DNA from 3 places in the Lysinibacillus sp. NPDC097195 genome. Region 2 is predicted to be linked to each of the others. Evidence: predicted binding sites of a transcription regulator. Region 2 holds the regulator's gene; each other region holds the start of a gene.
What was found. The regulator LexA, encoded in region 2, represses DNA repair genes until DNA is damaged. The targets are predictions, from matches to a motif close to CGAACATATGTTCG.

Region 1 (10,871 bases), 1.6 Mb from region 2:
CCGGTGTTTGTTTAATGCGCTCAACAACCTTGTGCAAATGAGAAATATTTGATATCGAAATCGTTAAATGTATGGTTGCAATTTTATCGCGGTCTGCACGGCCACTCACCGCTAAAATATTTGTTTTCGTTTCGCTAACGATTTGCATCACTTCATTTAATATACCTGGTCTATCAAATGCAGAAACTTCGATATCAACAGGATACTCTTTTTTCTCTGGTGTCAGCCCATGCTCCCATTCAACCTCAATGATACGCTCCTGCTCATCCTCAATTAGGATATTTGGACAGTCTGCGCGGTGTACAGAAACGCCTCGCCCTTTCGTAATAAAGCCGACAATGTCATCTCCAGGTACAGGTGTACAGCAACGAGATAATCGAATAAGCATATTATCAATGCCTTTAACAATAACGCCTGATTCTGTACGTTTTTGTGGCAGCGAGTTTTTCATTTTTTGTTCAATTTTTTCAAGCGCTTCTTCTTGTTCACGCTCTTTTCGACGTTTTTCGGCTAAGCGATTGACCACTTGTTGTGCCGTTATACCATTCATACCAACCGCAGCATATAAGTCTTCTTCATTTGTATAATTAAATTTATCGCAAACACGTTTTAAGTTTTCCGCTGACATCGTTTCTTTCATATCGAAATCTTGTGAGCGAATTTCTTTTTCAATCATCTCTTTCCCTTTGATGATATTTTCCTCACGAAGATGACGCTTGAAAAATTGCTTAATTTTATTTTTTGCTTGTGAAGATTGCGCAATTTTTAACCAGTCGCGACTCGGACCAAATGACTGCTTCGATGTTAAAATCTCAATGATGTCACCTGTTTTTAATGGTGTATCTAGCGGTACCATCTTACCATTGATTTTGGCTCCAATTGTACGATTGCCGACTTCTGAGTGCACACGGTATGCGAAATCGATAGGTACAGAACCAGCAGGCAATTCAATAACATCTCCTTCAGGTGTAAAAACGTACACCATATCAGAAAATAAATCGAATTTTAACGATTCCATAAACTCTTCTGCGTTGGAAGACTCGTTTTGGAATTCTAAAATTTCTCTAAACCACGTTAATTTTTGATCGACATTTTGCTTTTCAATATCAATCTTTTTCCCTTCTTTATAAGCCCAGTGAGCTGCAATCCCGTACTCTGCAATTTTATGCATTTCTTTCGTACGAATTTGCACTTCTAATGGGTCACCGTAAGGACCAATAACGGTCGTATGCAACGATTGATATAAGTTTTGCTTTGGCATCGCAATATAATCTTTAAAGCGACCAGGCATCGGCTTCCACAATGTATGGACAATTCCTAACACTGCATAGCAATCTTTTATGCTATCAACAAGAACGCGAATGGCTAATAAATCATAAATTTCATTAAATTGTTTTTTTTGCAGCACCATTTTTCGATAAATGCTGTAAATATGCTTTGGACGCCCATACACATCCGCATCAATTTCAACTTCAGAAAGCTGGGATTTCATTTCCCCCATAACATTGTCTAAATAAGCTTCACGTTCATCACGTTTCTTTTTCATCAGGCTGACAATACGGTAATATTGCTGTGGATTTAAATATCGAAGTGCAGTATCCTCCAGCTCCCATTTTACTGTCGAAATCCCTAGACGGTGTGCAAGTGGTGCAAAAATTTCAAGTGTTTCTTTTGAAATACGGCGTTGTTTCTCAGCAGGTAAATGCTTTAACGTTCGCATATTATGCAGACGGTCTGCAAGCTTAATCAAGATAACGCGAATATCTTGTGCCATCGCGACAAACATTTTGCGGTGATTTTCCGCCTGCTGTGCTTCTTTCGATAAATATTTGATTTTCCCAAGCTTCGTCACACCGTCAACGAGCATTGCTACTTCCTCACCAAATTCACGCACTAAATCATCACGTGTAAATTCCGTATCTTCCACAACATCGTGTAAAAAACCGGCTGCCACGGTTGCCGGATCCATTTGTAATTCAGCTAAAATACCGGCAACTTGCACTGGGTGAATGATATACGGTTCACCAGAGCTACGGAATTGCTCAATATGCGCATCTCTCGCCAATTCATATGCTTTTTTCACGAATGCGACATTTTCCTCATTCATGTAGGATTTGACTAACTCAAAAACGTCCTCAGGAGTCAAAATTTGCTCTTTCGCCATAACATGTCCACCTTGCTCGTCAAATTTTTCAGATTAGATATAAACTTTATTGTATAAAAAATAGAGGGCGATTGTAAAGGGACTGTGTCATTTAGTTTAGATAATATCGTGAACAGTTTGTGTTAATGAGAAAAAAATACATTTTAATGAACAAAAAGACCCTTTGCAAAGCCAATTAGCTTTGCAAAGGGTCTTGTTATTTACTAGTTAGTTTGCTTTGTTGTAAGCAACCGCAATTTTCGCGCCAACTACTGCATTGTTTTTCACTAATGCAATGTTCGCTTCAAGGCTCTTACCTTCTGTTAATTCTTTTACTTTGCCAAGTAAGAATGGTGTTACGTTTTTACCTTGAATACCATTTTCTTCAGCTTCTACTAAAGCTTTTTCAATGATATTTGTGATAAATGCGTGCTCAAGCGCATCCGCTTCTGGGATTGGGTTAGCAATAACAGCGCCACCTTGTAAGCCTAGATCCCATTTAGCACGTAACATTGCTGCTACTTCTTCTGGTGTATCAAGTTTGAAGTTTACATCAAATCCACTTTGACGAGTGTAGAATGCAGGAAGTTCTGCAGTGCCGTAGCCAACTACTGGTACACCTTTCGTTTCAAGATATTCTAGTGTTAAACCGATATCTAAAATAGATTTCGCACCTGCACAAATAACAGCTACATTTGTTTGGGCTAATTCTTCTAAGTCTGCTGAAATATCCATTGTTGTTTCAGCACCACGGTGTACACCACCGATACCGCCTGTTACGAAAATTTCAATGCCTGCTAGCTCTGCACAAATCATTGTTGCAGCAACAGTTGTTGCACCTAATTTTTTTGTAGCTAATAAATAGCCTAGGTCACGGCGAGAAGTTTTCGCAACGCCTTGTGCATTACCAAACATTTCAAGTTCTTCATCAGATAAACCGATTTTAATTTTACCGTCAATTAATGCGATCGTTGCAGGTACTGCACCGTTATCACGGATAATTTGCTCTACTTCACGTGCTGTTTGCACATTTTGTGGGTACGGCATACCGTGTGAGATAATTGTTGATTCTAATGCAACAATTGGTAGACCTTTCGCTTGTCCTGCTTTTACTTCTTCTGATAATACGATGAATTCTTTCATGATGTTATTCCTCCATTTCACTTTTCAACAATTCTTCTGACAATTCAGGTCTTACTGTGTACGGCGACGCCAATGTATTTTTAGCATTTGTTAAGCCTGCATCAATACACATGTCAAAGGATTGACCCCTTAACCAACCGTGAATAACAGCACTTACAAATGCATCACCTGCACCCGTTACATCTTCAATTCTGTCGATTGCTTTCGCGCCAAAATGACGTGGTGCAATCTCTGTCGAAGCAGCATAAACACCTTTGCTACCTGCAGTAATAATGACATGCTCGGCACCTAATTGAAGAAGCTTGTGAATCGCTTTTTCATAGCCTGCCTCATCCACAATTGTATGACCTACAATTGTCTCAGCTTCGTCAGTATTACAAATAAACCAAGTCACGCCCTGCAATGTATCCGGTAATCGATTCATTTTTGGTGACGATACCGGTACAATGACAAATGGAATTGCCCGCGCAATCGCTACTTGTTGGATGTAAGCTACCGTTTCTTTCGGACAATTTAAATCCATAATAAAGCAGCCTGCATTCATTAGCATGGCCTCGTTTTTCTTCAATAAACTCGGCACTAATAAATCATAAACATCCATGTTCGCAACAGCTAAGGCAAGCTCACCTTGCTCGTCCATAATCGCAGTATAAGAACCCGTTGTGGCTTCTGGTAACTGCTCGACATAACGCAAATTCATAAACGACTCTGATGCTTCTTGGATTACTTGCCAATCTGCATCCTTACCAGCTGTCGTGAGTAACGTTACCTCATGATTAAGTCGACCTAAATTTTCCGCAATATTGCGACCAACCCCACCTACACTGAATGAGGAGCTAGCAGGATTGGAAGTACCAAATTGCACGGCCCCTTTTACATGAAATTTACGATCGAGATTAGCTCCGCCGATACAAATAATTTCATTTTCCTCAGGTAAAATATAAGCACGGCCAACAATTTTCCCTTGCTTCGTTAAGCTCGACACTAAGTTTGCAAGTACTGGACGGGACAGATTCATCTTATCTGCCATCTCTTGCTGAGACATAAACGGATTTTTGCGAATTAAAGCCAGTACCGCTTGTTCTCTTTCATTCATAGCATCACCTTTTATTATATTTGTTTGTATTATAAACTTTTGTTTGAATAAAGTCAAACTTTTCTTATTCTTGCCTTTCTAAAAGGCTTTGACAGCAAAAAAATAGCACGCTAGATAACTACCTAGCATACTATTTGTACTTTTCATGTTGTTTATACGATTATGTTTAATCGGTAGAATTTATACCTCAGACTTTAGTGAGCTAATTTAGTCAGCTTTTGTTTTTTCACAATAATAACAAATAGACTTGCTAATAAACAAAAAACACCTGCTAAGAAAAATGCCCATGTGTACGAATTGAAAAATTTATAGATTAAACCCCCTCCGTAAGCTGCTACTGCAGCGCCAGCTTGATGGGAGGCGAAAATCCATCCATAAATGATGCCACTTTTTTGTGCACCAAAAATTTGTCTAGAAATACCGATTGTTGGCGGTACAGTAGCAATCCAATCTAAACCATAAAATGCCGTGAACAGTATAAGCAATGTTATTGAGCCTTGCGCTAGGGCAAACGGAAGGAAAACTAATGAGGCTCCTCTTAAAAGATAATACCAAAACAGTAACCAACGATTATCGAAACGATCAGATAGCCAGCCTGATAATGTTGTGCCAACTAAGTTAAACACGCCCATGAATGAAAGAAAGGAAGCGGCTGTTACTAAAGGAATGCCAAAACTAATACAATAAGATACAAAATGGGTTCCGATTAAACCACTTGTAGATAAACCGCAAATAAAAAAACTGCCAGCCAACAGCCAAAATTCTTTTACTTTCACCGCTTCAAATAAACCATTAAAGGCAATAATGATTGGATTTTTCTTATTTGCTACTAGACTTTCTGCTCTTTCTTCCTCTAGCCCATATGGTAGAAGACCGACATCCGTCGGTTTATTTTTCATAAACAGTAAAATCATCATAAACATGATGGAACTTAACACGATAATTAATACTATTGCCCATCGCCATGAGGATTTTTCAATAATCATAGCTAATATCGGCAGAAGCACTAATTGTCCCGTTGCAGTACTTGCTGTTAATATGCCTAGCGCAAGTCCTCTTCGTTTCTCGAACCAATTATTTGCTACAAAAGGACTTAATACAGTTAGAAATAGACTGGCTCCAAGACCAATAATAAAGCCCCAAATAATCATTAATTGCCACGCTTGCTGCATCAATAACGTAAGCGCAATGCCCACTATTAAGACTGCCATAGCCGCTAGCATCATTTTTTTTAAGCCAATAACTTCGAGTAGTGCTGCCATAAATGGACCAGAAATACCATATAAGAAAAGACTAATAGCAAAAGCCATAGCTATAACCGAGCGATCCCAGCCAAATTCCTGTTCAAATGGAGCGAGAAAAACACCGGAAGAAGATAAGGTGATGCCCGCTACAATAATCGAGAAAAAAGTGATAACTAAAATAATCCAACTGTAATGAATACGTTTCATAAGCCACCTGCATTTCGATAAAAATAGTAATTTTTTCAATATTTAAACTATATGTATATACATATAGTTTAATGAATTAGTATTTTGGTTGTCAAGAAAAAAATTCCATTTAGTGGTACAATAATTATTAACGATAAAGTGAAAAGGAGATCTAGTTATGGAGAGAAATTACATAGACATTGACTATACTCAAATTTGCGTATGTGCAAATCTTAGAAAAAAAACTAGGGTCGTTACGCAACTGTATGATAAAGTACTTGAACCTACTAATTTAAAAGTTACGCAATACTCGATGCTAGCAAATATCGCCCAACATAAAGCAGTTACAGTAAGTCAATTAGGTGAAATTCTATTACTTGATCAGACTACCATCACTCGTAATGTCAATCTTTTGAAAAAAAATGGCTATGTAGAAGTGAAGCGTAATCCACAAGATGGGCGAACAAAAACGATCTCTTTAACGACTACAGGCCTCCAAAAATTAACGGAAGCAGCTCCTATTTGGATGGATATTCAGGAGAAAATCATCCATGATATTGGACTCGAAAAATATAAAGACTTTTATGAAACGCTAAAAAAAATTCAACATGTCGTAAAATCCTACGAATAATTATCAGAATTGTTTGAGTGCCTGGCACTTGGATGATATTTCTGAGGTAAATGCACAAAAAACCCTACAATTCGTCGTTAAATCACAAAGAGCCCGTGGTATTTCTACTAGAAATACCACGGGCTCTTGTTAATAATGTTACTTAGTGCTATTTAGTCGTATACAAAACTTTAAAACCTTTATGTACCCTGAATTAGGAACGATTGTTTTTATAAGGGTCATAATTTTTCAAATCTTCTATTGGGACTTTTATTCCGCGAATATCATAATACTCAAACTGTCCTTTAATATCATGTGCAAAATAAAGATATACTATATTAGGCTCATTTTGAAAAGTTACTTTTACATAATAATTAGGTATCCCGGTAGTCCATTTACTTTCAATCATAAAAATATCAGATTCATCGTAACCTTTTTCCTCAATTAGATAATCCATTACTTTATTAAGTGAAATATGCTTTTTTACTTGAATGTACACAAAAGGTGTTAAACATAATAGAAGTACAATAGACAGGATAATTAAAAATTTTTTAATAATTACCACTCTCCCTAATATAGTGAAAGCTTGTTTTATTTAGTAGTGAACGAACCTACATTAGTAAAAATACTAGCATTTTTAATGTGACCAGGTGTTACGAAGGCTGTACTAGAACCTGTTAGACCTAAATTAGTAATATCTCCAGAATTGCTATAGAAAAATGCTTGCCAAATAAACTTAGAACAGTAATTAGGAGAAAGTGTGTTCAATGGCTGTAAATTAATAATATCATAAACTTTAGCATAAGAATAAGCATACGCTGCCCAATCCGCAGCCCCTTGTCCTCCAGAACGAGGTCGGTAAATATAAATTGTTTCATTTGCTCCATGTCGACTACTATAGGTTTCGACTGTATCTCTCTTCCCAGCCACTTCATCTACAGGATTAACATGATATATTCTATAGTCAGGACCGACAATACCTACATGTCCAACAATTTTTGTAGACGTCACTAATGATTTTGTAGAATATAAAACATCCCCTATTTTCATTAATGTTTTTGTGCCAGGATAGTAGTTTTCATTTTCTACAGCATTAGGGGAAATCCAATTATTCGGAATTTCTATCTGATCAGCATAAATAATCTCGGTATTCTGCTGCCTCTAGTTTTCGAACTAAATGGTCTTGTGGCACCAATTGGTCAATTGTCAGCATTTCTAATTATTCACGTTCATTGATTTGATTCTTCGTCATCATTTTCCATCATCTCAAATAGATTAATTTATTTTATAGTAGACGGTTAGCATTACATATAAAGTTGATTGGAGCGGAGGGCGGGCGACTCCTGCGGGAACGCACAGTACGTAAGACGCAACAGACCGCGCGTTAGCGAGGGTTGCGGCTTACGATGTGCCCGCGGAAAGCGACCGCCCATAGCGGAAAGCAACGGCAGTAGTCAACACTTTTATATTATTTTTTTTTAAAAAAAGGACTGTAGGCAAACTCGAAAATCTTCGAGTTTGTCTACAGTCTGAAGCTGTCCCAATTATAGCGACAGCTTTTTTTTAGTATTAGTATTGAATTAACGTTTTCACGTTTAAATCGCCTAATTTTGCACGACCATTTAGTTCGTTTAGTTCGATTAAGAAGGCACAGCCTACAACTTCTCCACCTAATTCCTCAATTAAGCGTACAGTTGCTTCTACTGTCCCACCAGTTGCTAATAAATCATCACAAATAAGCACCTTTTGACCTGGTTTGATGGCATCTTTGTGCATTGTTAATGTATCTTTACCATACTCTAAACCGTAATCTGCACTAATTACTTCACGTGGCAATTTTCCAGGTTTACGAACTGGCGCAAAGCCAATTTCCAGCGCATAGGCAACCGGGCAACCGATAATAAAGCCACGAGCTTCAGGACCTACGATAATTTCTGCCCCTACTTCCTTGGCGTATTCTACGATTTGATCCGTTGCATATTTGTAAGCTGGACCGTTATCCATAATTGTTGTAATATCTTTGAAACTAATGCCTTCTTTTGGCCAGTTCTCAACCGTTGTCACGTATTGCTTTAAATCCATAGTACTTACTCCTCCTACGAAATGGTATTCGCATATAAATTTAATCGTTCATCAAACCATTGTTTTAACTCTATATAAGGTGCATAGACAAGTTTTTGTTCCAATTCAATCTGTTCTGAACGTTGTTTGTAAGACGGTGCCTCCGTTAATGCCGTTTTCGGTACATTGACGTTGACAGTCGTCAGTCCACTCTCCATTTTAACAAAATTAAGTTCAAAAAACACCTGTGTCATAAATTTTAATGCTTCTAATGGCCAACCCGTATGCTTAGCCAAATCTGACAAATGCATGTCCAATGGAAATGCAGGACGTTGCTTTAGAAATTTATAGTACCACGCAAATTGTTCACGACTAGGCATGCCATTGAAATACTGTGAATCCGGCATATAAAAATGAGCATAAATACGCGTAGGTGCAGTTTTTTGTAAAACATTTTCTAATAATTGAACATGCTGCGGTAAATCCAGCAACACAATATAATCGGTTTGCTCCACATTGGCTAACATCTCATCAATCAATATAATGGGCACACCAAGCAATGATTGATAGTAGCTAATCGTCTCTGGACGGAACGCAAAAAAGTTTGCTTCCTCTTTTGGCACTGTATGTAGCCAACGTGATGTTTGACGAATGCCACGAATATCAAATAATTGCCATTCTGTCGTTTGGACATCCTCAATCATAAATTGTGGCTTTTTTCGCCCTTGCCACTCATTAATTTGAAGATCACCTGTAAACGATACTTTTACACCATATGTCAGCTCATTGTACAGATGCCCTTTATTAAAGCCTACACTATCCAATTTCTCCAAACCGTCTGTTAATTCCATCTTAATATGATTTTCAGCGGCGCCAATTTTACGCATAGTGGCAATTTCCACATCTTCAAGCACGTACACTGGTTTCGGGAAATCTGTACCGAATGGGCCAAGTGTTGCAATCTCTTCAATAGCATCCACGGAAATTTCATCTATTTTAAGTGGGATATCAATTGACAAAATCGGTGTTAGTTGCTCTTCTGTTAAACATTCTCTTGCCTGTGCATCCAAGCGCGCTCGCAGTTCATCCACATGTTCTAGCGGTAACGTCATTCCTGCTGCCATTGGATGTCCGCCAAAATGCGGTAAAATATCTCTATTTTTCGCCAACTCATTATACAAATGGAATCCTTCGATACTACGTGCAGACCCTTTTGCTGTCCCCTTCTCAAAATCTAAGGAGAGCACAATGGTTGGACGATAATAAAGCTCAACAAGTCTCGAAGCGACAATCCCTACAACGCCAGCATTCCAGCCTTCTCCCGCTACAACTAACACAAGAGAGTCTCCAATTTTCTCATCTGCTTCAATAAGAGCAATTGCCTCATCTGTAATACTTTTGACAATATCTTTGCGCTCTGTATTACAGCCATTTAATTGTTTAGCCAGTGCTGCTGCCTTTGTTGTATCTTCTGCCATTAATAACTCGACAGCAGGAGAGGCTTCGCCAAGTCGCCCCACTGCATTTAAACGTGGTCCAAAATAAAAGCCAATTGTTTCTTCATTTATTGTGGCTTGCTCAGCACTTGCCACCTCACACATCGCCTGTATCCAAGGGCTAAGTGAACGACGCATTTCTTCAATGCCACGCTTCACAAGATAGCGATTTTCGTCCACTAACGGTACTAAATCAGCCACAGTCCCGATCGCTACAAACTCAAATAAATGTGTTGGTAGCTCTCCGTATAGGGCATGCGCTAATTTAAACGCCACCCCAACTCCTGCCAGCTCACCAAATGGATAATGCCCTTCTGGTACACGCGGATGTAAAATGATATCCGCTGGTGGCAATTCCTCACCTGGTTCATGGTGATCTGTTACGATGACATCCATCCCAAGTTCTTTTGCCACTCGAATCGGTTCAAGACCTGAGATGCCATTATCCACCGTTATGATTAATTGAACGCCCTCTTCATAGGCTTCACGAAATAATGTTTCACTCGGTCCATAGCCGTGTAAAAAGCGATTTGGTATTTTAAAAGACACATCTGCACCAAGGTCTAGCAATACATTGAGCATTACTGTTGTACTTGTCACTCCATCGGCATCATAGTCTCCATAAACTAATATTTTCTCATTGTTTTCAAGTGCTTGCTGAATGCGCGCGACTGCTTCTGTCATGCCATGCATTAAAAATGGGTCGTGGATATTCGCTTCTGTCATATTTAATAAGCTTTCTGCCTCAGCTGATGTTGTACAGCCTCGTGCCGCCAAAATTTTTGCCGCAATTGCAGAAAGGTGTAAGTCATTTTGTAATGTTTGTACAAGTTGTGCGTCGGGACGCTCTACCTGCCATCTTTTTTTCGATAAAATCATTTCTCTCACTTCC
Region 2 (10,871 bases):
CGATGGAAGCGGCCTTGCAAGATTTAGGGGCAACAGCTACAGAAATGCAGGAAGAAGTGGAGAATGAGGATTCTCCGATTGTGCGTTTGGTCAATCAGATTATTGCAAATGGAGTCGCTCAGCGTGCAAGTGATATTCATTTTGACCCTCAGGAAACGGAACTACGAGTTCGTTACCGTGTAGATGGTGTGCTCAGAACTGAACGCTCATTACCAAAGCATATGCAAAATGTTGTACTCGCCCGTATTAAGATTATGGGCAATTTGAATATTACGGAAAACCGTATTCCACAAGATGGTCGTATTAAAACAAATGTTAATTTTAGACCGGTTGATATTCGATTATCGACTTTACCAACGGTTTACGGTGAAAAAGTAGTGATGCGTATTTTAGATTTAACAAATGCTACAAATGCAATTGATAAATTAGGCTTTAGTGAAAGTAATGAGCAGCATTTTCGTAAAATGATTGCACATCCGAATGGCATTATGCTTATAACAGGGCCAACAGGATCAGGGAAATCTTCCACTTTATATGCAGCTTTAAATCATTTAAATGAAGATGGAGTCAATATTATTACCGTAGAAGATCCAGTTGAGTATCAACTAGATGGGGTAAATCAAATTCAAGTAAAAGAAGAAGTTGGATTATCATTTGCTACAGGTTTGCGTTCGATTTTAAGGCAAGACCCGGATATTGTCATGGTAGGTGAAATACGAGATTTTGAAACAGCTCAGATTGCTATACGTGCTTCCTTAACTGGCCACTTAGTGTTAAGTACATTGCATACCAATAGTGCTGTAGAATCTATATCGCGTTTACATGATATGGGGATTGAGCCGTTCCTGTTGTCATCATCACTGATAGGTGTGATGGCTCAGCGATTAGTGCGGAAAGTATGTCGGGATTGTGCAGAAATGTATCCTTTCACTACACGTGAACTTGAAATTCTTGAGGTCAATGGTATTGAAGGTATAACGCATGGTCAAAAAGGTCGTGGTTGTCCTGCTTGCAATCACACAGGCTACCGTGGACGGATGGCCATCCATGAAATTTTACCTGTTAATCGTACAGTAAAAGAAATGATTTTAAGTCGCAAAGGAGACATTGTGATACGAGAGTACATGAAGGAGAACGGCTATCATACATTGTTAATCGACGGTCTATTAAAGGTCGTAGCTGGGAAAACAACCACAACAGAAATTTTACGCGTTGCTAGCGCAGACTAAGAGGTGAAACATGAAAGCATACTCAATTATTGAACTTTTATCACGTTCATTTGAAGAAAAAGCGTCAGATTTACATCTAACAAAAGGTATTCCACCTGTATATCGTATTCATGGCAAACTTGAACGATATGGCACGGTACCTTTAGAAACAGAGGACTTACTGGAAATGGTGCAAGCTATTCTCCCACCTTATAAACAACAAGAGTTTGAAGAGAAAGGGGAAACCGATTTTAATTTTTCATTGCCCGGGAAATGTCGATTCAGGGTGAATGCGTATCATCAGCGAAATGAAGTCACGATTGCAGCGCGCTTAATCGAGGCAAAAATCCCTTCCATTGAGGCACTGAATATGCCGCAAGTTTTGTATCAACTTGCTGAAAAACCACAAGGGTTAATTTTAGTGACAGGACCTACAGGCTCAGGTAAATCAACTACGTTAGCAGCAATGATTGATCATATAAATGAGACAAGCTCCAAGCATATTATTACGTTAGAAGATCCAATCGAATATTTGCATACACATAAAAAATCGGTCATTAACCAGCGAGAAGTTGGTGTCGACACAATAAGTTTTGCTAATGGTTTGCGCGCTTCATTACGACAGGATCCAGATATTATTCTAGTAGGTGAAATGAGAGACTACGAAACAATCTCGACGGCCATAACAGCGGCTGAAACAGGACATCTCGTTATGGCTACTTTACATACAAGTAGTGCGCCGACAACAATTGACCGCATTATTGATGTATTTCCACCACATCAACAAAATCAAATTCGAGTGCAATTGGCAAATGTCTTACAAGGCATTATTTCTCAACGCTTGTTTGTTCGCAAAGATGCAAAAGGACGTATTGCTGCGACTGAAATTCTCGTTCAAGCACCAGCGATTGCCAACCTAATCCGTAATGAGAAAATTTATCAAATACCTAGTGTGATGCAAACAAGTAAAGCCCTTGGTATGCACACATTAGAATCTTCGATGCAACAGCTAATCGCAGTAGGAAAAATTTCATTGGAAGAGGCGAGACCATATATGAACGCTGGTGATTATCTTTGACGGTATTTCGTTATAGTGGTCGCACGAAAACAGGGGCTCATAAAAAAGGCATAATCGAAGCGCCAAATAGAAAAGTAGCAATAGATAAACTGCGTCAACAAGGTATTAATGCACGTGATATGCAAGAGTCAAATAGTATTCTGCATAAAAATATAGCCCTAAGTACAAAGGTTAAACATCAGGATTTTGTTATCTATTGTAGGCAGTACGCGACGCTAATTCGCGCAGGTGTGTCTGTAGTTGAGGCAACGCATATTTTAGGAGAACAAACACGAAATAAAACATTAAAACGTGCATTGATGCAAGTGGAAGAGGATCTTCGAAGTGGTACATCATTTTCAAATGCTGCAGCAAAACATCCTAAAGTATTTCCGGTGTTGTTTATTAATATGATGCGTGCAGGGGAAGCGACCGGGAATATTGATGACACATTGGAGCGCTTAGCTGGCACGCTAGAAAAGCAATATAACATTAAGAAAAAAGTGCAGTCTGCTATGACTTATCCTGCCGTTTTAATGGTTCTAACTATGGCTGTAGGGATGTTTTTAATGGTATTTATTGTGCCGACATTTATGGCAACTTTTAAAGATATGGATTTACAATTGCCACTTATTACGCTCATAGTTGTCGGGATAAGTGACTGGCTTATTCACTATTGGTATATCGTTATATTGTTTCTCGTGATATTAGTAGTGGGCTTTAATTATTTTTATAAAAACAATAAGGATTTTCATTATTTACTCAATGTTATGTTATTACGTATGCCCGTGTTCGGACAACTTCTACAAAAGAATGTTATCGCTCGGATGACGAGAACATTAGCTTCATTATTTAGCAGTTCAGTGCCCATTTTACAGGCATTGACGATTGTTGAAAAAGTTGCGGGTAATCCCGTTATTGGCAAGGTTGTACATGAAGCACATGATAATTTAGAAAAAGGTGGTACTTTATCAGAGCCGCTTGAGAAAAGCTGGCTATTCCCGCCTTTAGTGACACAGATGACATCTATTGGTGAACGAACGGGCTCGCTTGATTATATGCTCGAAAAGATCGCTGATTTTTACGAGGATGAAGTAGACCGAGCTGTTGATACATTAAAATCTTTGGTCGAACCAGTTATGATCCTTGTACTTGCATTAGTAGTAGGCGTTATTGTAGCGGCTATCTTTATGCCAATGTTCCAGTTATATGAAAATATGTAGAATATTAAAATGTCTTTTCGCGAAGGAAGACCGTGTCCACTCACACTTCAAATAAAAGAAACTAGGAGGAACCAACCATGTTCAAAAAACTATTAAATAAGAAACTAGTAAAAAACGAAAAAGGTTTAACATTAATCGAGTTACTGGCGGTTATTGTGATCTTAGCAATCGTAGCTGCAATTGCCATTCCTTCAATTGGAAATATCATTAATAAATCAAAGGATCGAGCTATTTTAGCAGAGGCATCTAATATCCTAGCGGGTGCGAAAATTGCTTATGTTGATGGTGCATGTAGTGGTAATACAGGAGATACTGTAAGTTGTAGTGGTGATGTATTAAAACCATATGTAGATGGAATTGATGTTAGTGATGTTACAGTAACCTTTGCTAAAACAAATGAAGATTGGGAAATTACCTTTAAAAACTTAGAGAATATTCAATTAACGGAATATAGTGTTGGCAATCCTGCAAAAGAAAAAGCAATTAATGAAAAATTGAAAAAAGCCGGTGGAGGACCTAAAACCGATACGCCACCAGATGGTAATAAAGAAAATTAATTAGTCCTCCCAACCCATCCTAATGTTTCTATTCCTTAGGATGGGAACTGGATAACTAATAACTAATAACATCATGTATGCATCGTAGCAAAAGGAGGTCTTTTCACATGTTTAAAAGAAAGAGGAAATCGCATGTTTCAATCGAATTAAAAGATTATGTGTTGCGTGCGATTGTGGCGAAAGGACCAGAGCCTAATCAATGGCAGGGCTATGAGCTACCTTTAGCTCCAGGTATTGTAGAAAATGCAATGATTGAGGATGAAGTAGCGTTATTTAAAATTATTCAAGAACAAGTAGTGAAATGGAGTGGGAAAAAACAAGCAGTGCGTATGTTTGTACCAGATACAAATGTTTTGCTAAAGAGTTTTGAGCATGCAAACGACGTTGCACCACATGAACTGAGAGGCTATGCAGAGATGGAGCTTGGTCATTCTATCCATTTACCCTTCCAAGATCCTTTAATTGATGTATACGACCCTAAACCCGACGATGGCAAGGCAATGTTATTTGCGGCACCATCAGAAGAGATAAATAAAATGGTGGGTATGTTTTTAGATGTTTCGTTAGAACCACAAGCAGCAGATATTCGCGCGTTGTGCAATATTCGATTATTAGAGCATTTAACCATATTAACGGGTGAGCGTACTTATTTAATTGCGGATTGGTCTATTAATGAACTGTCTATCAGTATTTTCTCGCAAGGGCAGTTGGAATTTTTGCGCTATCAATCGATAGAAACAGATTTAAGCCAATGGCAAGTGAAAAAGGAAGATGAGTTTAGCTATCAGTTTAGTAATGAAGGTGAGCTTGATGATTATCGTCTAGTCGTCATGGATCAAGTACTGGAAATAGATCGTATGATGAATTTCTTTAAATTTTCTTTACATAAAGGGGAAAAAGCCGTTGATGAAATAATTGTCCTCGGCGATAATCCGCAATTAAAAGTAATCAGCAGTTTGTTAGATACTAATTTAGGGGTACCGCTAACAATCGTCCATGGAGAAATGGTAGAGCAGTATTTCCCAGGATTTAAACGGGAATTTGCTACTTTATTAGGGTTAGCTTTAAAGGAGGTTCACTAATGGTTCCAGATATTAACCTCTTGCCACAGCTTGAAAAAAGAACTGCTAGCCCAAAGTTATTTTATGGCGTGCTTATAGTCATAGTAGGTTTGATCCTCGCCTATTTTTTGTTGTTATATTTTACTGCTACGAGTGATATCAAAAGATTACAGTTAGAAGAACAAACGTTGACTACAGAGCGTGATCAATTACAACAAACGTTAAATGAACAACAGCTATCTAACAAGGGGAATTTGCAACAGTCCGTGCAATATGTTCAAAGTATTGCATACCCTGTCACACCATTGATTGATGAAACACGTCAGTTATTACCTGCTCATGCTTATTTACGTAGTTATGTATTTGGCCAAGATACAATCAATATTTTAGTAGATTTTGAATCAATGCCTGATATTGCAACATATGTAGAACGACTCTTGGTAAGTCATTATTTTAAAGATACGCAAATCAGTTCTATTGCCAATTTTGAAGTACAAGTTGGGGAGCAAAAAGAGCTAACACCTGAGCAAAAGTTTACAGAAGTACCACGTTATTCAGTTTCCATTACAGCGACCATTGATTTTATGTACTTAGCTGGAGGTCGACCTTCATGAATAAGCTTACTAGTCATAAAAATTCATCCATCCTATTGTTAATCGCATTCATTGCGGCGCTATTATTTGCACTTTATTATTATGTATTGCAACCAAAACATGATGAGGTAATAGCAAAAACAAATCATGTTGAGCAAGTGCAACAGCAAATGAGCGACATGAAAAAAGAACTTATTGCCTTAGAGGAAAGGCAAAGTGAGCTTACGATGGATAGTTTAATCATGCGTCAAAAGGTACCGGGAACAAGGGCTATAGAAAAAATAATTTTAGATGTGGTAGAAATCGAAGAAGTGACAGGCACTCGTGTCGAGTCACTGAATTTTAATAATTATGATACTGCTGTTGCCCAATCTGAAGTTAGTAATCCTAATGAGCTCGAAAAAGCAGAGGCAGAAGTCAATGGAGACAACATAGATACGGAAGAAACTATACCAGTTTCGAGCATTGTGAAGGACAGTTTACCTGATAATTTAAAGTTAGTGACCTTTAGCGTCAATGTTGTAGCCTTGAATTTTAAAACACTTGAGCAATTTTTGCAGGAAATAGAGCAATTAGAGCGTGTCATGAAGATCGATATGATCAATTTAACCATCCCAGGTGAACAAGATTTGTTGAACGCAGAGGCAGATGTAACCATCAAGGCTACCATCCAGGTCACAACCTTCTATTATGAAGGAGAACAATGAAGAAGGCGCGCATACTCCAATGTATGGGCGCTTGTTGGTTTAGGAGGCAATAAAAATGGATATGGCTTATACAATACTAATTTTCGTCTTTGGGCTTGTGTTTGGATCGTTTTATAATGTTGTCGGTTTACGTGTGCCGAAGAAGGAGTCGATTGTTTCACCTCCTTCGCACTGTACGACTTGTCAGAGGCAATTAACGGCAATAGATTTAGTGCCGGTGCTGTCTTATTTGTTTTTAGGTGGAAAATGTCGAGGTTGTGAGCAAAAAATTTCCTGGATTTATCCGCTAATGGAGCTATTAACAGGGGGATTATTCGCCTTTGCCTATTGGCAATTCGGCTTTAGCCAAGAGTTTGTCGTCGCACTATTATTCATTTCTTTATTAATAATCATCGTGGTTTCAGATTTTGCCTATATGCTAATTCCAGATAAAGTGCTGTTGTTCTTTTTTCCACTATTAGCATTAGGACGGGTGTTGTCGCCCTTAACCCCTTGGTGGGATAGTATCGTTGGTGCTGTCGTCGGCTTTAGCATATTATATGGTATCGCTGTCGTATCACGAGGTGGAATGGGTGGTGGCGATATTAAATTATTCTTTTTAATTGGTCTTGTGCTTGGCACGATTAATACGTTATTGACCCTTTTTATAGCAGCGGTAATAGGTATGATAGTTGGCATAATTGTGCTGAAAGTACGGCAACAAGGTCGGAAAACGCCGATTCCATTTGGACCATCGATTGCGTTAGCAGCGGTAGTAGTGTATTTCTATGGCGATGTCTTAATAGATTGGTATGTAGGATTTTGGTAAGGGGGTATAGGAATGAAACCGATTATTGGTATAACAGCGTTTGCAGAAGATGATTTATCGTCAAGATTAAATGTAGCCTACAGCAAAAGTATCATTGAAGCTGGTGGTATTCCGCTAATTATTCCATTAGGGATAGAGGAAGATGCAGCCCAAGTTTTATCGCTGACGGACGGCTTATTATTATCTGGTGGACATGATGTTCATCCATTTGAATTTGGGGCAGAGCCATTACCGAAATTAGGACAGATACATCCTGAACGAGATAGGGTAGAGCTTGCGTTAATACAGGCCGCTATTTCAAGGCATATGCCCATTTTTGGCATTTGTCGTGGAATGCAAATGCTCAATGTGGCATTCGGGGGAACTTTATACCAAGATATTGATAGCGAATACCATAGTAGTAGGCTGTTACAACATACGCAACAAGCGGCTCGTGGTGTTGCAAGTCATTATGTGCAATTAACAGCCGATACGTTGCTAAAAACGATTATGGAAGAAGAAAAAATTGCAGTGAATTCCTTTCATCATCAAGCGGTCAATGTGTTAGCTGAGAAATTCATGGTTGCGGCAAAATCGAGTGATGGCTTAATTGAGGGAATCGTTCACGAAGAGTTCCCATTTTGTCTAGCTGTTCAGTGGCATCCAGAGGAACAAGCAATTGTAGGGGATATTGCTGCACAGAAGCTTTTTAAGGCATTCGTTAATGCAAGCTTAAAATATAAAAGAGAAGCATGATAAGTGCTTCTCTTTGTTGTTTGTATAAGTATGAGAATGCATTAATGTACACGGCGATATAAGCCAACTACCTGTCCTAAAATTGAAACTTGGTCTACAATAATTGGTTCCATTGTAGCGTTTTCTGGTTGTAAGCGGAAATGATTTGTCTCCTTGAAGAAGCGTTTAACAGTTGCTTCATCTTCTTCCGTCATGGCAACGACAATATCTCCGTTATCAGCAGTTGCTTTTTGTTTGACGATAACGAGATCCCCATCTAAAATACCTGCCTCAATCATCGATTCACCCATTATTTCTAACATGAAAAGTTGATCTTCACTTGTGCCGTAAATATCAGGTAATGGGAAATATTCATCAATATTTTCAATCGCAGTAATCGGTGAACCAGCTGTTACTTTTCCTACAAGTGGTACATGGATAACACTTTGCTTTTGAATTGAATCTTCAGGTTCTAAAATTTCAATAGCTCGTGGTTTAGTAGGGTCACGTCGAATATAGCCCTTTTGTTCTAAACGAGCTAAATGGCCATGAACTGTTGAGCTTGATGCAAGTCCAACTGCTTCACCAATCTCACGTACAGATGGTGGATACCCTTTTGCGCGTACTTCTTCTTTAATAAACGCTAGTATGTCCTCTTGTCTTTTCGAAACTTTTTTCATGATTGCTCACCTCTTTTTTTTAGATCATTCTTCTTATTTGATAGTATAGCAGAATGCGAACACTTATGCAAACATAGGTTCGAAAAGTGTTTGACAAAAACATTTGTTCGTTTTATTATAAGAACATACATTCCGAACAAACATTCTGAAAAGGGGAAAAGATGAATGAATTGGTTTAAAAAAAATACACATATTTCAATTTTATTAGGCGCATTTTTACTATTTGCAGGTTATCTTATTATTACTGATCCCGGAGACATTACTTATACTGAAATTTATATCGAACATGGCGATAGCTTATGGTCGTTAGCCGAACAATACCGTGGTAAAATGGGTACGGATGACTGGATAAAGCTTGTGAAAGCCGAGAACGAATTACATAGCGTGAAAATAGTTGCAGGAAAATCACTTGTTATACCAGTAGTGGGGGACAATGAGTTACCCACCAATTCAATTGAAATTGCGAGAAGTGAAAAATAAAAATGATGACTAAACAACAAACGGCTGTAATTTATTGCCGTGTTAGTACCGACAAAGAGACACAAAGTTCTTCGTTGGAGCGACAACAAGAGGAATTGTTACGCTATGCGAAAGAACAAAACTATGATGTGAGATGTATTTTTCAAGATAAGCATAGCGGCTATGATGTAGAGCGTGAAGGATTGCTTGAAATGCTAGATTTTATTAAAGAAAATGGTATACACGCATTATTTGTGCAAGATGAAACACGTTTAGGACGTGGTAATGCACGTATGGCTGTACTACATTTATTGCAAAAAACAGAAACAGATGTTTTTTCAATGCGAGATGCTGGCCCTGTACAATTAAATGAAATGGATACAATGTTGCTTGAAATATTAGCCATTGTTGAAGAATATCAGCGTAAAATCCATAATGCGAAAATCCGTCGCGGTATGCGTCGTGCAGTAGAAAATGGATATCGTCCTGAACATAATTTGTCTAATCGTGGTAATCCGAATGGTCAGGAACGAAAAGAAGTGCCGATAGAAGAAATTGTTAAGCTGCGCAATCGTGGCTTTACCTTTGAAGAAATTGCGATGACTCTGAAGGGGCTTGGCTTTGAAGTAAGCAAAGCAACGGTCCATAGGCGCTATCAAGAACACCAAGAAAGATTAGCAGGCAATTAATTTGCACTGCTAATCTTTTTTTCTAGCCATTCTTCCTGCAAAATGGCGTAGTAGTATTCATCCCACCATTCGTCTCCATGCGGTATACACTTTTTAAAAAATCCTTCACGTCGCATGCCTATTTTCTCCATTACTCGATAGGAGGCAATATTTTCGGGTTGGCATGTGGCAATAATTCTATGAAGCTTCATTTTAGAGAAGCCGTAATCTAATAGGGCATGTGCTGCTTCTGATGCATAGCCTTTCTGAAAATACGCAGGATTTAGCACCCAGCCAATTTCATATGTATGGTCGCCAAAGTATTGGTGGAATACTAGATGACCAATGACTTTGGGTTGATCATGTAAAACAATTGCGAAATGTTTGGCTTGCTCTCCGCTATTATCTGTAATAAATTTTTGTACTTGTTGCGCTGTATAAACACCTTCTGGCATATAGTGCATCACCGTTTGATTGGACATATAGCTATATACAGCCTGCCAATCTTGGGCCACAAATTTGCGAATCAAAAGTCGTTGTGTTGTAATATTCACCTTATTTCCTCCTAATACTTTCTGTTATTATTAGTTATACAGCACTAACATCTGGAAGTCATGTAAATTATGGCTAAGAAGTGTTTTTAAGGGTTGGTATAACTGCATTTTAAGGGAAAGCATGCTATACTTTGCATACTGAAGTAATAAAGGTATTGAAAGGTGTGTCACAATGTTATCAAAAGAAAAAATTAAGCGAATCAATGAACTAGCAGCCAAAGCAAAAGCAGGCAATTTAACGGAAGAAGAGGCGAAAGAGCGTACTTCTCTTCGCAAAGAATATTTAGATACGTTTAGAGCCACAATGCGCGATACGATTGAAAATGTGAAAGTTGTCGATGAAGAAGGCAATGACGTTACACCTGAAAAGGTAAAACAAGCGAAAAAAAATAAATTTCTAAATTAATATGTCACATTTCATCCAGTGCTCAAATGTGTAGCAATACAATTGTTATAGCTGGATAACATTCTTCATTCAGTACTTTTATTTTAAAAAGCAAGTTACAGAATGATGATAAAGTATGTCATAAATCTCAAATAGTATAACAAAAGCATTGTTTTCTAGGACAATGTTGACTAAAC
Region 3 (10,871 bases), 1.6 Mb from region 2:
TTTGCAATCGCAGATTTACTTGAAGTAACGCCGGAATTCCCATTATTTGAGGATGTAGAGGAGCAATCAGACGCTACAGTGATGTACAAGCATGAATCACAAGGTGAAGGCTTCGAGATTACACGTGATGATGATGGTGCATTTATTATTACTGGCTATTCGATTGAACGTCTATTTAAAATGACAGACTTTAGTCGTGAAGATGGTATTCGTCGTTTCGCTCGTCAATTACGTGGTATGGGTGTGGATGAGGCATTACGCGAGCGTGGTGCACAAAATGGTGATACAGTTCGTCTGCAAGAATTTGAGTTTGAATTTATAGATTAGAACAGGAGTTTTAGGGGGAAGCGTATGAAAAATGTTGCGAATCAGCGATATTATTTAGTTCGTGAAGATGTATTAACAGATGCTATGCAAAAAACGTTGGAGGCAAAACACTTACTTTCAAGTGGTACTGTTTCCTCCATCTGGGATGCGGTAAAGCAAGTAGATTTATCGCGAAGTGCGTTTTATAAATATCGCGATGCTGTTTTTCCTTTTCATTCAATTGTACAAGAGCGTATTTTAACTGTCTTTTTACAGCTTCAAGATCGAAAAGGAACATTAGCTAAGCTATTGGAAACTGTCACAAATTCACATTGTAATGTACTGACAATCCATCAAACAATACCGATTCAAGGACGTGCGAATGTGACGTTGTCTTTAGATGTGACGAGTATGACTTCTGAACTCGATGACTTAATACAACAACTTAAACGATTAGATTTTGTAGAGTCAGCTGAGGTTATTAGTTCTGGTGCATTGTAAAGGGGCAGTTTGCAATGCCCCTTTGTCTGTTACAGTGAATATTAGTAGCTGTTAATACAAAATTTCGCTCCCTTTCCGCATGCGATGAGCAAGCCTCGCTGAAGCTGAAGTCAAGCCTCTGTGAGGTCTCGCTTAAGTCGCTATAATGCAGAAGTACTGCGAAATTATTTTTGTATATTGATTTAATTCACGGTATTTTAAAGTGAATATAGGAATCACAATCATATTTTTACGGGGCTTATATAAAGCCTTTTCTTTTTATGCGGAGTTTTCCAAACATTAAAAATGTTTCATATTCTATAAGTTATAGTGAAGGAGGTCATTTTCAATGACAGAGCAGCAGTGGGAGAAACGAATTGCATTTTTAGGACCAGAAGCATCATTTACATATTTAGCAACAAAATCTATCTTCCCAACTGATTGGCTTGTCCCATGTGCAACGATACCTGAATGCATTGAGGCAGTAGCAGAGGGCAAGGTAGATTTAGCAGTAGTACCTTTAGAAAATGCACTGGAGGGCTCAGTCCCATTGACGCTCGATTATCTATTCCATGAGGCAACACTTTATGTGACTGGTGAGCTACAACTAAAAATTCAACAACATTTAATGGTCAATAAAGCGCAAAAGGACAATTGGCAAGCAATTAAAGGGGTCTATTCACATCCACATGCGTTGGCACAGTGCCATAAATATTTATTTTACCGTTTCAGTGATGTACCGTTACATCAAACTACATCAACAGCGGCGGCAGCAAAATTTGTTTCGGAAAATCCAGATGACTGTATTGCAGCCGTAGGGAATGCAGCAGCAGCAGCGAAATACGGACTAGATATCGTGCAAGACAATATCCATGATTTTCATTTTAACCATACTCGCTTCTTTGTGTTATCCAAGCAAAACAAACGGCTGCCACAGGAGTTATCAGAAGGGCAAGCAAAAACAACTTTTATGATTACATTGCCGACAGACCGATCAGGGGCTTTACACCAAGTTTTATCCGTATTTGCATGGCGCCAATTAAATTTAAGTAAAATTGAATCACGGCCATTAAAAACAGGTCTTGGCGATTATTTCTTTATGATTGATGTTTTAGCAGATGAAAAAGAACCAATGATGCGAGGGGCAATGGAGGAGCTAGCGGCTCTTGGCTGCAAAGTAAAATCCCTTGGTACATACTTTACGTATTTAACATCAGACGAGGAATAAAAAGCTAGAAGAGGTGAATTGTGTGGGTGGCATTATATTATTTGATGGCGTTTGTCATTTTTGTAATAGCAGTGTGCAATTTATAATGAAGCGCGACCGAGCTGCATTTTTCAAATTTGCTTCGCTTCAGAGTGACGTTGGGCAGGCGTTACTAGCACAATACAAAATACCTGTAAATATAGATAGTGTTGTTTACATTGAGCAAGGAAAATTTTATGTTGAGTCAACAGCGGCACTGAAAATTAGTCGCCGTTTAGATGGCTTATGGCCAGTGTGCTACGGACTGATTGTTATACCAAATTTTATACGCAATGCCGCATATAAGCTTTTTGCTAAAAATCGTTATCGCCTATTTGGCCAAAAGCAAGTCTGTCAATTACCAACACCGTCACAACGAGAGCGATTTCTGGAGTGACTTTTTAGAGTGACAGGCACGCAAACAATTCTGAATTTAATGTCAGTTTAATTGGTGCATCTCATTTAAAGTGAAAATGTACGTGAACTTTTGGAAATGTACAAAATAAAAGCCGCAACTGGAGACGCGAATGCGACAGTTGCGGCTTCTGATGTTGAGTGACAGGCACCCAAACAATTCTGAATTCGTTGTCAATTCTGTACGTAGCTGTGAATTGTTAATCAGTCACGAGATAGCCTTTTTTTTGCAAGGTTTGTTCAATTAAGTCTAAAGTTTCAACAGAAGGTGCTGAAATAACATGAAGATGAGTGCCGCCTGTAAGTGCAGATAAGTAGCTAGCCTGTGTGTCGTTTACACGCTGTACAAATTGTTCAACTTCATGCCGATTGGAGACCATGAAAGAAGCGGTAATTTCACCGTAGATGGGATGCTCAACAATGACATTTTTCACCGTACCACCGCAGTCCACAATTGTTAGCAATTCATCTTTGGCGTCTTCAGGTGAGTGAAAACATGGGATTGTTCGTTCAACAGTATGAACAAGTTGCTCTTGATGCATATAAATATAACCTTGGCTAGTTGCAATAATGGGTTCATTTCTAGCTTTTAATAATGTCATATCATTGACAATGACTTGTCTAGAAACATTAGCAAATTTAGCAAAGTCTGTCCCAGTGATAGGTGTGTTACTTTTTTTTAGCATTTCTAAAAGTTGCAGTCGGCGTTCCTCGCCTAACATTTTTTTCATAAAAGATCACCTCTGCTTAGTAATAAAGGAAACGTTATTCCTTAAGCATTAGTGTACCATGAAGCATTTCCACCATGCGCGAATTTTTTGTATCCAAATGAAACATTGAACATATGATACGTAGAGAGGAAGGGAGGAAAAAATTGCGTATTCATATTGTTCAAAAGGGAGATACATTGTGGAAGATTGCGAAGGAGTACGGTATTTCGTTTGAGGACTTAAAGCGACTCAATGCTCATCTTGCCAACCCTGATTATATTGTTCCCGGCATGGAAATTATTTTGCCTGAAAAAATAAACAAAGAGACACATAGAGAGCCACATAAAGAAACACATAAGGAATCGCAAATGCATAAAGAGATGCCTACACAGCCAAGACCAAGCAAGGAAAGTATCAAAAAAGAGGTGCAAAAGCCGATGCCTGCACCACCACCTATTGTTATTCAACCACCAGCACCAATGCCAATGCCTGAGCCACAGATGATTCCTATACCAATCCCGATGCCGATGCCAATGCCGCAACCACAGCAACCGATGTGGATGCCACAGCCAGTAGAATTGAGCTGGAATCAACAATTAGTAATGCCGCAGATGCCGCAGATGCCGCAACCAGCACCACCGCCGCCAGCGCCACCAGTAGCTCAGCCAGCACCGCCGCCACCGCCGCCAGCACCAGCACCACCACCGGTTCACTATGTACCACAAATGCCAATGGTGCCACATTGCTCTAGCTGTCATCAGCCAATGCATCATCCAATGCATCAGCAAATGTGGTGGCATATGCCTATGCAACCGCAAGTTGAGGCTTATGCAATGCCACAACAACCTATGCCATGTGCAATGCCACAACATCCGATGCCACAACAAGTTGAAGGTGCGAATTTCTTAGAATCGAGCTCATCACCATTCTTTAATGAGCCACAAATGCAACCACAATACGATCAGATGCCAATGATGCCAATGATGCCGATGGGTCAAACTTGCGGATGTGGCGCACAACATGGCATGGGCCAATCTTGCGGATGCGGCGCACAACATGGCATGGGTCAAACTTGCGGATGTGGTGCACAACATGGTATGGGGCAACCTTGTGGATGTGGATCACAACCTGTCATGATGCCAATGCCTAATTGGCAATTTGACCCTTGTCACTGCCCGCCGCCATGTCCTTCAGGAGGACCATGGATGTCACCGCACTATTTCCCAGGCGGGATGACGCCTTATCGATGGTAAAAAAGCGTATATTGTCGAGGAAGTAAAACCTAATATTTGGAAGTATAAATATCAATCCAAGCATTATTTTGTAAAACGAGCAAAACAGCTAGAAATAGCGAATAAGGTGAGGGCAATTCATCGCCAACTTGGACGACTAGAGCCCTCACTCGTCCTGCCTTTAGTTAAAAGTGATGATGAGCAACTAATCGTTCAAATGTGGCAAGAGGGAAGTCACAGTGCGAATTTTGCCCATAAAAAAGATAGAGAACAATCGCTTAAGCTATTAAATTCCTTACATGATACAAATCAAAAAATTGCGTGGCAACGAGTACCAGGTCTGCATACCTTCTCACAGCTTTTAAAATGGCAGATGCGACACATGCGCTTTAAAAGCAGACGGAGTGAATTTCGTGCATTTTTAACAAAAGAAGAAGTGGAGCAAATTATTCACTTTAGTGAAAAGGCTTTGCAGTTAATGGAACTAGAAGATGTGCCGGAAAAAGATATAACACTGTTGCATGGCGATGTTGTTCATCATAATTTCTTATGGTGTACAGATGGTGAATTGCGCTTAATTGATTTTGATTTAGCACACCTAGGAGAAGCAGATGATGAATATATATTATGGTTGCATCGAGTGTTGCCGGCAGTAGATTATGATTTTGATAGTCTTTTAAAAGAATTACCAGAGCTTCAACGGTTAGATAAGAGAAAGTACCATCGCTTAAAATTTCCGAATGAGCTGTTGCGAGAATGGTTATTTGCTATAGACTTGCCGTTGGAACAACAGCTAGTTTTTTTAGATTATTTAATACCGTTTACGAAGCGAGCCTTAACATACTGGCCAAAACTGTGGTACGATATTGATAGAGTGATGAAGAAATGACCGTCTCCGAGGCGGTCATTTTTGTATGTGAACGGCATTTTCGCCATTGAATATAGTCGAGCATTCGTTCGCTATATGCTATAATCGAAGACGATGAATGTGAGGGATTTACCATGTATGATTATTTAAAAGGACAAATAGTACGTATAACGCCTGAGTATATCGTACTTGAGCAACATGGCATTGGGTGGCAACTGAATACACCGAATCCATTTGCCTTTCGAACGTCAGCAGCAGAACAACAAATTTACGTTCAATTGCATGTTCGTGAAGATGCTCAAGTATTGTATGGCTTTCCAAATTTGGATCAACGAGAACTATTCCGCAAATTAATTTTAGTGTCGGGTATTGGACCTAAAGGTGCGCTAGCGATTTTAGCAACTGGCAATCCACAACAAGTAATTAGCGCCATCGAACGTGAAGACGAAGCATTTTTAGTGAAATTCCCAGGTGTCGGCAAAAAGACTGCTCGTCAAATGATTCTAGATTTAAAAGGTAAACTTGGCTCTTTACTAGAGACAATTGAGTTACCTAGTGCAGAAGATGAGTTACCGTTATTTGGTGTCAATCCGCATAAGCATGAACTAGAAGAAGCCATTTTAGCATTAATGGCACTTGGTTATTCAGAAAAAGAGCTTGCAAAAATCCGACCGCAACTTGAAGACAATGACAAACTTGAAACAACAGATGCCTACATGAAGCAAGCATTGCAGCTGCTATTAAAGTTAAAATAACAAAAGGGGGGCAGGTACATGTCAGAACGCATGATAGCAAGTGAAGCGGGCAAATACGATGAACAATTTGAATTATCTCTAAGACCTCAAAAATTAACACAGTATATTGGGCAACAGAAGGTAAAAGAGAATTTACAAATTTTCATTGAAGCGGCGAAGCTTCGTCAGGAAAGTTTAGATCATGTACTATTATATGGTCCTCCTGGATTGGGAAAGACGACATTAGCCGTGGTAATTGCAAATGAAATGAATGTTAATGTTCGTATGACGAGTGGTCCTGCCATTGAACGTCCAGGAGATTTAGCGGCAATTTTAAGCTCGCTGGAACCGGGAGATGTGTTATTTATTGATGAAATTCATCGTCTCCCACGTGCAATTGAAGAGGTGCTGTACCCAGCAATGGAGGATTTTTGTTTAGACATAGTTGTTGGAAAAGGCCCTGAAGCCCGTTCTGTCCGTCTTGATTTGCCACCGTTTACCCTCGTTGGGGCAACGACAAGAGCGGGCGCATTGTCTGCTCCATTGCGAGACCGGTTTGGTGTACTGCTACGATTAGAGTATTACGATAATCCATCACTTGCTGAAATTGTTGTCAGAAGTGCCCATTTATTTGATGTGGATATTGAACAAGTAGCAGCAAGTGAAATGGCAAGGCGCTCACGTGGTACACCCCGAATCGCAAACCGTTTACTAAAACGAGTGCGAGATTATGCACAAGTGCTTGGAGATGGTATGATAACGGAGGACCTTGCCAAGCAAGCGCTAGAGCTTTTACAAGTCGATCCTAGAGGGCTTGACCATATTGACCATAAGCTTGTGACCAATATGATTGAGCGCTTCCGTGGTGGCCCAGTAGGTTTAGATACGCTTGCTGCCTCCATCGGTGAAGAACGTGTAACGATAGAAGATGTGTACGAGCCTTATTTAATGCAAATAGGCTTTATTCAACGTACTCCGCGTGGGCGTGTTGCAACGCATCTTGCTTACGAACATTTTGGATATGACTATCCACAACAAACATAAAAGAAGGAAGTTTTTTTCATGCGTGTAGAAGATTTTGATTTTGAATTACCAGAGGAGCTTATTGCACAAACCCCACTTGTCGATCGTACGGCAAGTCGTTTAATGGTCGTGACACCGGGCTCAGAAAAAGTTGAGCATCATCACTTCGCTCATATAGTAGATGAACTACAAGCAGGTGACTGTCTTGTATTGAATGATACAAGAGTATTACCGGCACGTTTAATGGGTGTGAAAGAAGAAACAGGTGCACATATTGAAGTGTTGCTTTTAAAGCAAACTGCAGGCACTGATGAATGGGAAACACTTGTCAAGCCGGCGAAACGCGTGAAAGTGGGAACTGTTGTGACATTTGGTGACGGTTTATTAACTGCTACTTGTACAGCTGAGCTAGATCACGGCGGTCGTATGTTTGAGTTTCAATACGATGGTATTTTTTATGAAATATTAGAGCAACTTGGCGAAATGCCATTGCCACCCTATATTCGAGAAAAATTAGATGATAGTGAGCGTTATCAAACAGTCTATGCGAAAGAGCGTGGCTCGGCTGCAGCACCAACAGCAGGGCTTCATTTTACGCAAGAATTATTAGAACAAGTGCGTGCTAAAGGCGTTGAAATTGTTTTTATCACATTGCATGTTGGTCTTGGGACATTCCGTCCAGTGAGCGTAGACTCTATCGAAAATCATGAAATGCATGCTGAATTTTACAGTGTGACAGAAGAAGCGGCAGCTACCATTAACCGTGTGAAAGCAAATGGAGGACATGTTATCGCTGTCGGTACAACATCTACTCGTACGCTTGAAACTATTGGCTCTAAATATGGGGAAGTGCGTGCAGAGCAAGGGTGGACATCAATTTTCATTTATCCAGGCTATCAATTTACAATTGTGGATGGTTTAATTACAAACTTCCATTTACCAAAATCGACATTAGTGATGCTCGTTAGTACACTTGCGACGAAGGATACGATTTTAAGCGCCTACAATCAAGCTGTGGAAGAAAAATATCGCTTCTTTAGTTTTGGCGACGCTATGTTTATACGTCCACGTTCACAACAAAAATAAACTTTTGTAAAAAATGATTTGTTCAAAAGAATAATCAAGAATAACATCGAAGTACTGTTTTTACTTTAGATAAGAGAGGATTTATTATTTTATGACACAACCAGCAATTCGTTATGAATTACTTCATACATGTAAGCAAACAGGGGCACGACTTGGCATCGTGCATACTCCACACGGCTCATTTGAAACGCCAGCATTTATGCCTGTGGGCACGCAAGCAACTGTTAAAACAATGTCCCCAGAGGAATTAAAAGAAATGAATGCGGGCATTATTTTATCAAATACGTATCATTTATGGCTGCGTCCAGGTAATGATATTGTGAAAGAAGCAGGCGGCTTGCATAAATTTATGAACTGGGATCGTCCAATTTTAACGGATTCAGGTGGCTTCCAAGTATTCTCGCTAAGCCAATTCCGTAAGATTGAAGAGGAAGGCGTCCATTTCCGCAATCATTTAAACGGGGATAAGCTGTTTTTAAGCCCAGAAAAAGCGATGGAAATTCAAAATGATTTAGGATCAGATATTATGATGGCGTTTGATGAATGCCCACCTTATCCTGCAACCTATGACTATATGTTAAAATCTGTTGACCGAACAACTCGCTGGGCAAAACGTTGCAAAGAAGCGCACGCACGTCCAGAAGATCAAGGTTTATTTGGCATTATTCAAGGTGGAGAATACGAAGAATTACGCCGCCGTTCAGCGGAAGCTTTAGTAGAGCTTGATTTCCCAGGATATGCAATCGGTGGTTTATCAGTTGGTGAGCCGAAAGATGTCATGAATCGAGTGCTAGAATTTACAACACCATTAATGCCAGAAAATAAGCCTCGTTATTTAATGGGTGTTGGTTCACCAGATTCGCTTATCGATGGTGCAATTCGCGGCATTGATATGTTTGACTGCGTATTACCAACGCGAATTGCTCGTAATGGGACATTAATGACATCAGAAGGCCGTTTAGTCGTGAAAAATGCTAAATATGCACGTGATTTCGGTCCTATTGATCCAAACTGTGATTGCTATACGTGTAAAAACTATTCTCGTGCTTATGTACGTCATTTAATACGTACAGAAGAGACATTTGGTATTCGTTTAACTTCTTATCACAACTTACATTTTTTACTGAATCTTATGAAGCAAGTGCGTCAGGCTATTCGTGAAGATCGCCTTGGTGATTTTCGTGAAGCGTTTTTTGAAAAATACGGTTTTAACGGACCGGATGCAAAAAACTTCTAAAAATGGAATGTGGTTTAGCGAATATTTACCTGTTATAGAAAAACTATTGATAATATAGAAAATTTTTGGGCTTGTCCATCGCTTTTTTAGGGTGAAATAGTCTATACTAAAAAAGTGAGATTTGGAAAGGGGGCTAGTAATTGAATATGGAATCGATATTAGGTTTTGCACCGATCATTTTAATGTTCGTGGCAATGTGGTTCATTTTAATCCGTCCTGCTAAAAAGAGACAGCAAGAAACACAAAATATGCAAAGTAGCTTACAGCGCGGAGATAAAGTTATTACAATCGGTGGCTTGCATGGTGTTATTGACTCAATCGAGGACACTGGTGTCACGTTAGTGATCGCTGATAATGTGCGCGTTAAATTTGACCGCCAAGCAATTGGACGTGTCGTAAAGGACCAAGCATAATCTTATAAGGCGTTGTCCCAAATAATTTTGGACAACGCCTTTGCAATTTTCAAAGCTATGTCGAAAAGAATACATTTTTGACATGGCTTTTTGTATAAAAAGCTGCCGATACGGTCACCTTGATAAGGTGGGGGTGTCTGTATGGAAGAATATTTGACAATTATATTTAGAACATGCTTTTTATATGTGTTTATACTAATCGTCTTTCGTTTAATGGGTAAGCGTGAAGTGGGTGAACTATCCGTAATTGATTTAGTCGTGTTCGTCTTAATTGCAGAAGTTGCAGCTTTTGCACTTGATGATTACGAAAATCCATTATTTAATGCCATTTTACCAATTATTATTTTGCTCTTTATCCAAATATTAAGTGCTTATCTATCATTAAAAAATAAAAAAATACGTGATTTAGTTGACGGAGATCCAGCTCTGCTCGTAAAAGACGGGATCATCCAAGAAAGTGAAATGCGCAAGCATCGCTATAATTTAGATGATCTATGTCAGCAACTACGAGAAAATGGGATCTCTTCTGTGACTGAAATAGCGTATGCCTATTTAGAGCCTTCAGGCAATCTTTCAGTGTATAAAAAAGATGAAAAGGCATTTGTCTATCCACTTATTATTGATGGTGATATACAAGATCGACATTTATTACTAATCCATAAAGATGTGGATTGGTTAATGGCTGAGTTAGCTAAAAACAATATCCATGATAGTAATACTGTGTTCTTTTGTATATGGGAGGACAGTCGACTTCATATCCAATTGAAGGAACATTAAACCTTCTTCGCTAATTTACGAAGATAGTGGAAGTCTGTAAAACGTAATTGGTTAGTCATTAATAATAGCGTAAATAGTAAAAATAAAGTAACACAGCTACTTAAAAGCAATGGTAGTGGCATTATTTGCATAAAGAAATATTGAGCAATACAAACTGCAATAAAACAACTATAAGGAACAACAAACATGCGGAAGCCCGCACGTAAATTTTTGCGTTGTCTCACGGTCGCGATATGCAAGAACGATGTTAATAAAACGCCAAAGCCAATTGCCACTACTGCGCCTTTTTCCTGAATGCCAGGTTGGGAGGCCAGTACAAACATAACGAACAATTTTCCAAGACCA

Region 1: the regulator LexA is predicted to act here: its motif matches at 4,415-4,428, upstream of ACIQXI_RS02030 (carbohydrate kinase).
Region 3: the regulator LexA is predicted to act here: its motif matches at 5,335-5,348, upstream of ruvA (Holliday junction branch migration protein RuvA).

What each region holds. Positions count from the first base shown of each region.
Region 1 is NZ_JBIWDP010000001.1:400,053-410,923, reverse strand. It holds gene ACIQXI_RS02040 (RelA/SpoT family protein) at 1-2,164, opposite strand, end outside; gene ACIQXI_RS02035 (pseudouridine-5'-phosphate glycosidase) at 2,372-3,286, opposite strand; gene ACIQXI_RS02030 (carbohydrate kinase) at 3,291-4,382, opposite strand; gene ACIQXI_RS02025 (MFS transporter) at 4,577-5,833, opposite strand; gene ACIQXI_RS02020 (MarR family winged helix-turn-helix transcriptional regulator) at 5,991-6,443, shown strand; gene ACIQXI_RS02015 (DUF3139 domain-containing protein) at 6,637-6,987, opposite strand; gene ACIQXI_RS02010 (hypothetical protein) at 7,014-7,472, opposite strand; gene ACIQXI_RS02005 (adenine phosphoribosyltransferase) at 7,992-8,504, opposite strand; gene recJ (single-stranded-DNA-specific exonuclease RecJ) at 8,519-10,858, opposite strand.
Region 2 is NZ_JBIWDP010000001.1:1,985,592-1,996,462, reverse strand. It holds gene ACIQXI_RS10365 (GspE/PulE family protein) at 1-1,229, shown strand, start outside; gene ACIQXI_RS10360 (type IV pilus twitching motility protein PilT) at 1,240-2,286, shown strand; gene ACIQXI_RS10355 (type II secretion system F family protein) at 2,283-3,488, shown strand; gene ACIQXI_RS10350 (prepilin-type N-terminal cleavage/methylation domain-containing protein) at 3,566-4,045, shown strand; gene pilM (type IV pilus biogenesis protein PilM) at 4,153-5,127, shown strand; gene ACIQXI_RS10340 (PilN domain-containing protein) at 5,127-5,720, shown strand; gene ACIQXI_RS10335 (hypothetical protein) at 5,717-6,406, shown strand; gene ACIQXI_RS10330 (prepilin peptidase) at 6,462-7,214, shown strand; gene ACIQXI_RS10325 (gamma-glutamyl-gamma-aminobutyrate hydrolase family protein) at 7,227-7,949, shown strand; gene lexA (transcriptional repressor LexA) at 7,991-8,608, opposite strand; gene yneA (cell division suppressor protein YneA) at 8,774-9,088, shown strand; gene ACIQXI_RS10310 (YneB family resolvase-like protein) at 9,091-9,756, shown strand; gene ACIQXI_RS10305 (GNAT family N-acetyltransferase) at 9,753-10,289, opposite strand; gene ACIQXI_RS10300 (DUF896 domain-containing protein) at 10,462-10,695, shown strand.
Region 3 is NZ_JBIWDP010000001.1:377,288-388,158, forward strand. It holds gene obgE (GTPase ObgE) at 1-327, shown strand, start outside; gene ACIQXI_RS01885 (ACT domain-containing protein) at 352-807, shown strand; gene pheA (prephenate dehydratase) at 1,136-2,014, shown strand; gene ACIQXI_RS01895 (thiol-disulfide oxidoreductase DCC family protein) at 2,037-2,429, shown strand; gene ACIQXI_RS01900 (transcription repressor NadR) at 2,647-3,177, opposite strand; gene ACIQXI_RS01905 (LysM peptidoglycan-binding domain-containing protein) at 3,321-4,409, shown strand; gene ACIQXI_RS01910 (phosphotransferase) at 4,444-5,277, shown strand; gene ruvA (Holliday junction branch migration protein RuvA) at 5,391-6,011, shown strand; gene ruvB (Holliday junction branch migration DNA helicase RuvB) at 6,030-7,034, shown strand; gene queA (tRNA preQ1(34) S-adenosylmethionine ribosyltransferase-isomerase QueA) at 7,053-8,099, shown strand; gene tgt (tRNA guanosine(34) transglycosylase Tgt) at 8,191-9,336, shown strand; gene yajC (preprotein translocase subunit YajC) at 9,483-9,749, shown strand; gene ACIQXI_RS01940 (DUF421 domain-containing protein) at 9,891-10,526, shown strand; gene ACIQXI_RS01945 (putative polysaccharide biosynthesis protein) at 10,523-10,871, opposite strand, start outside.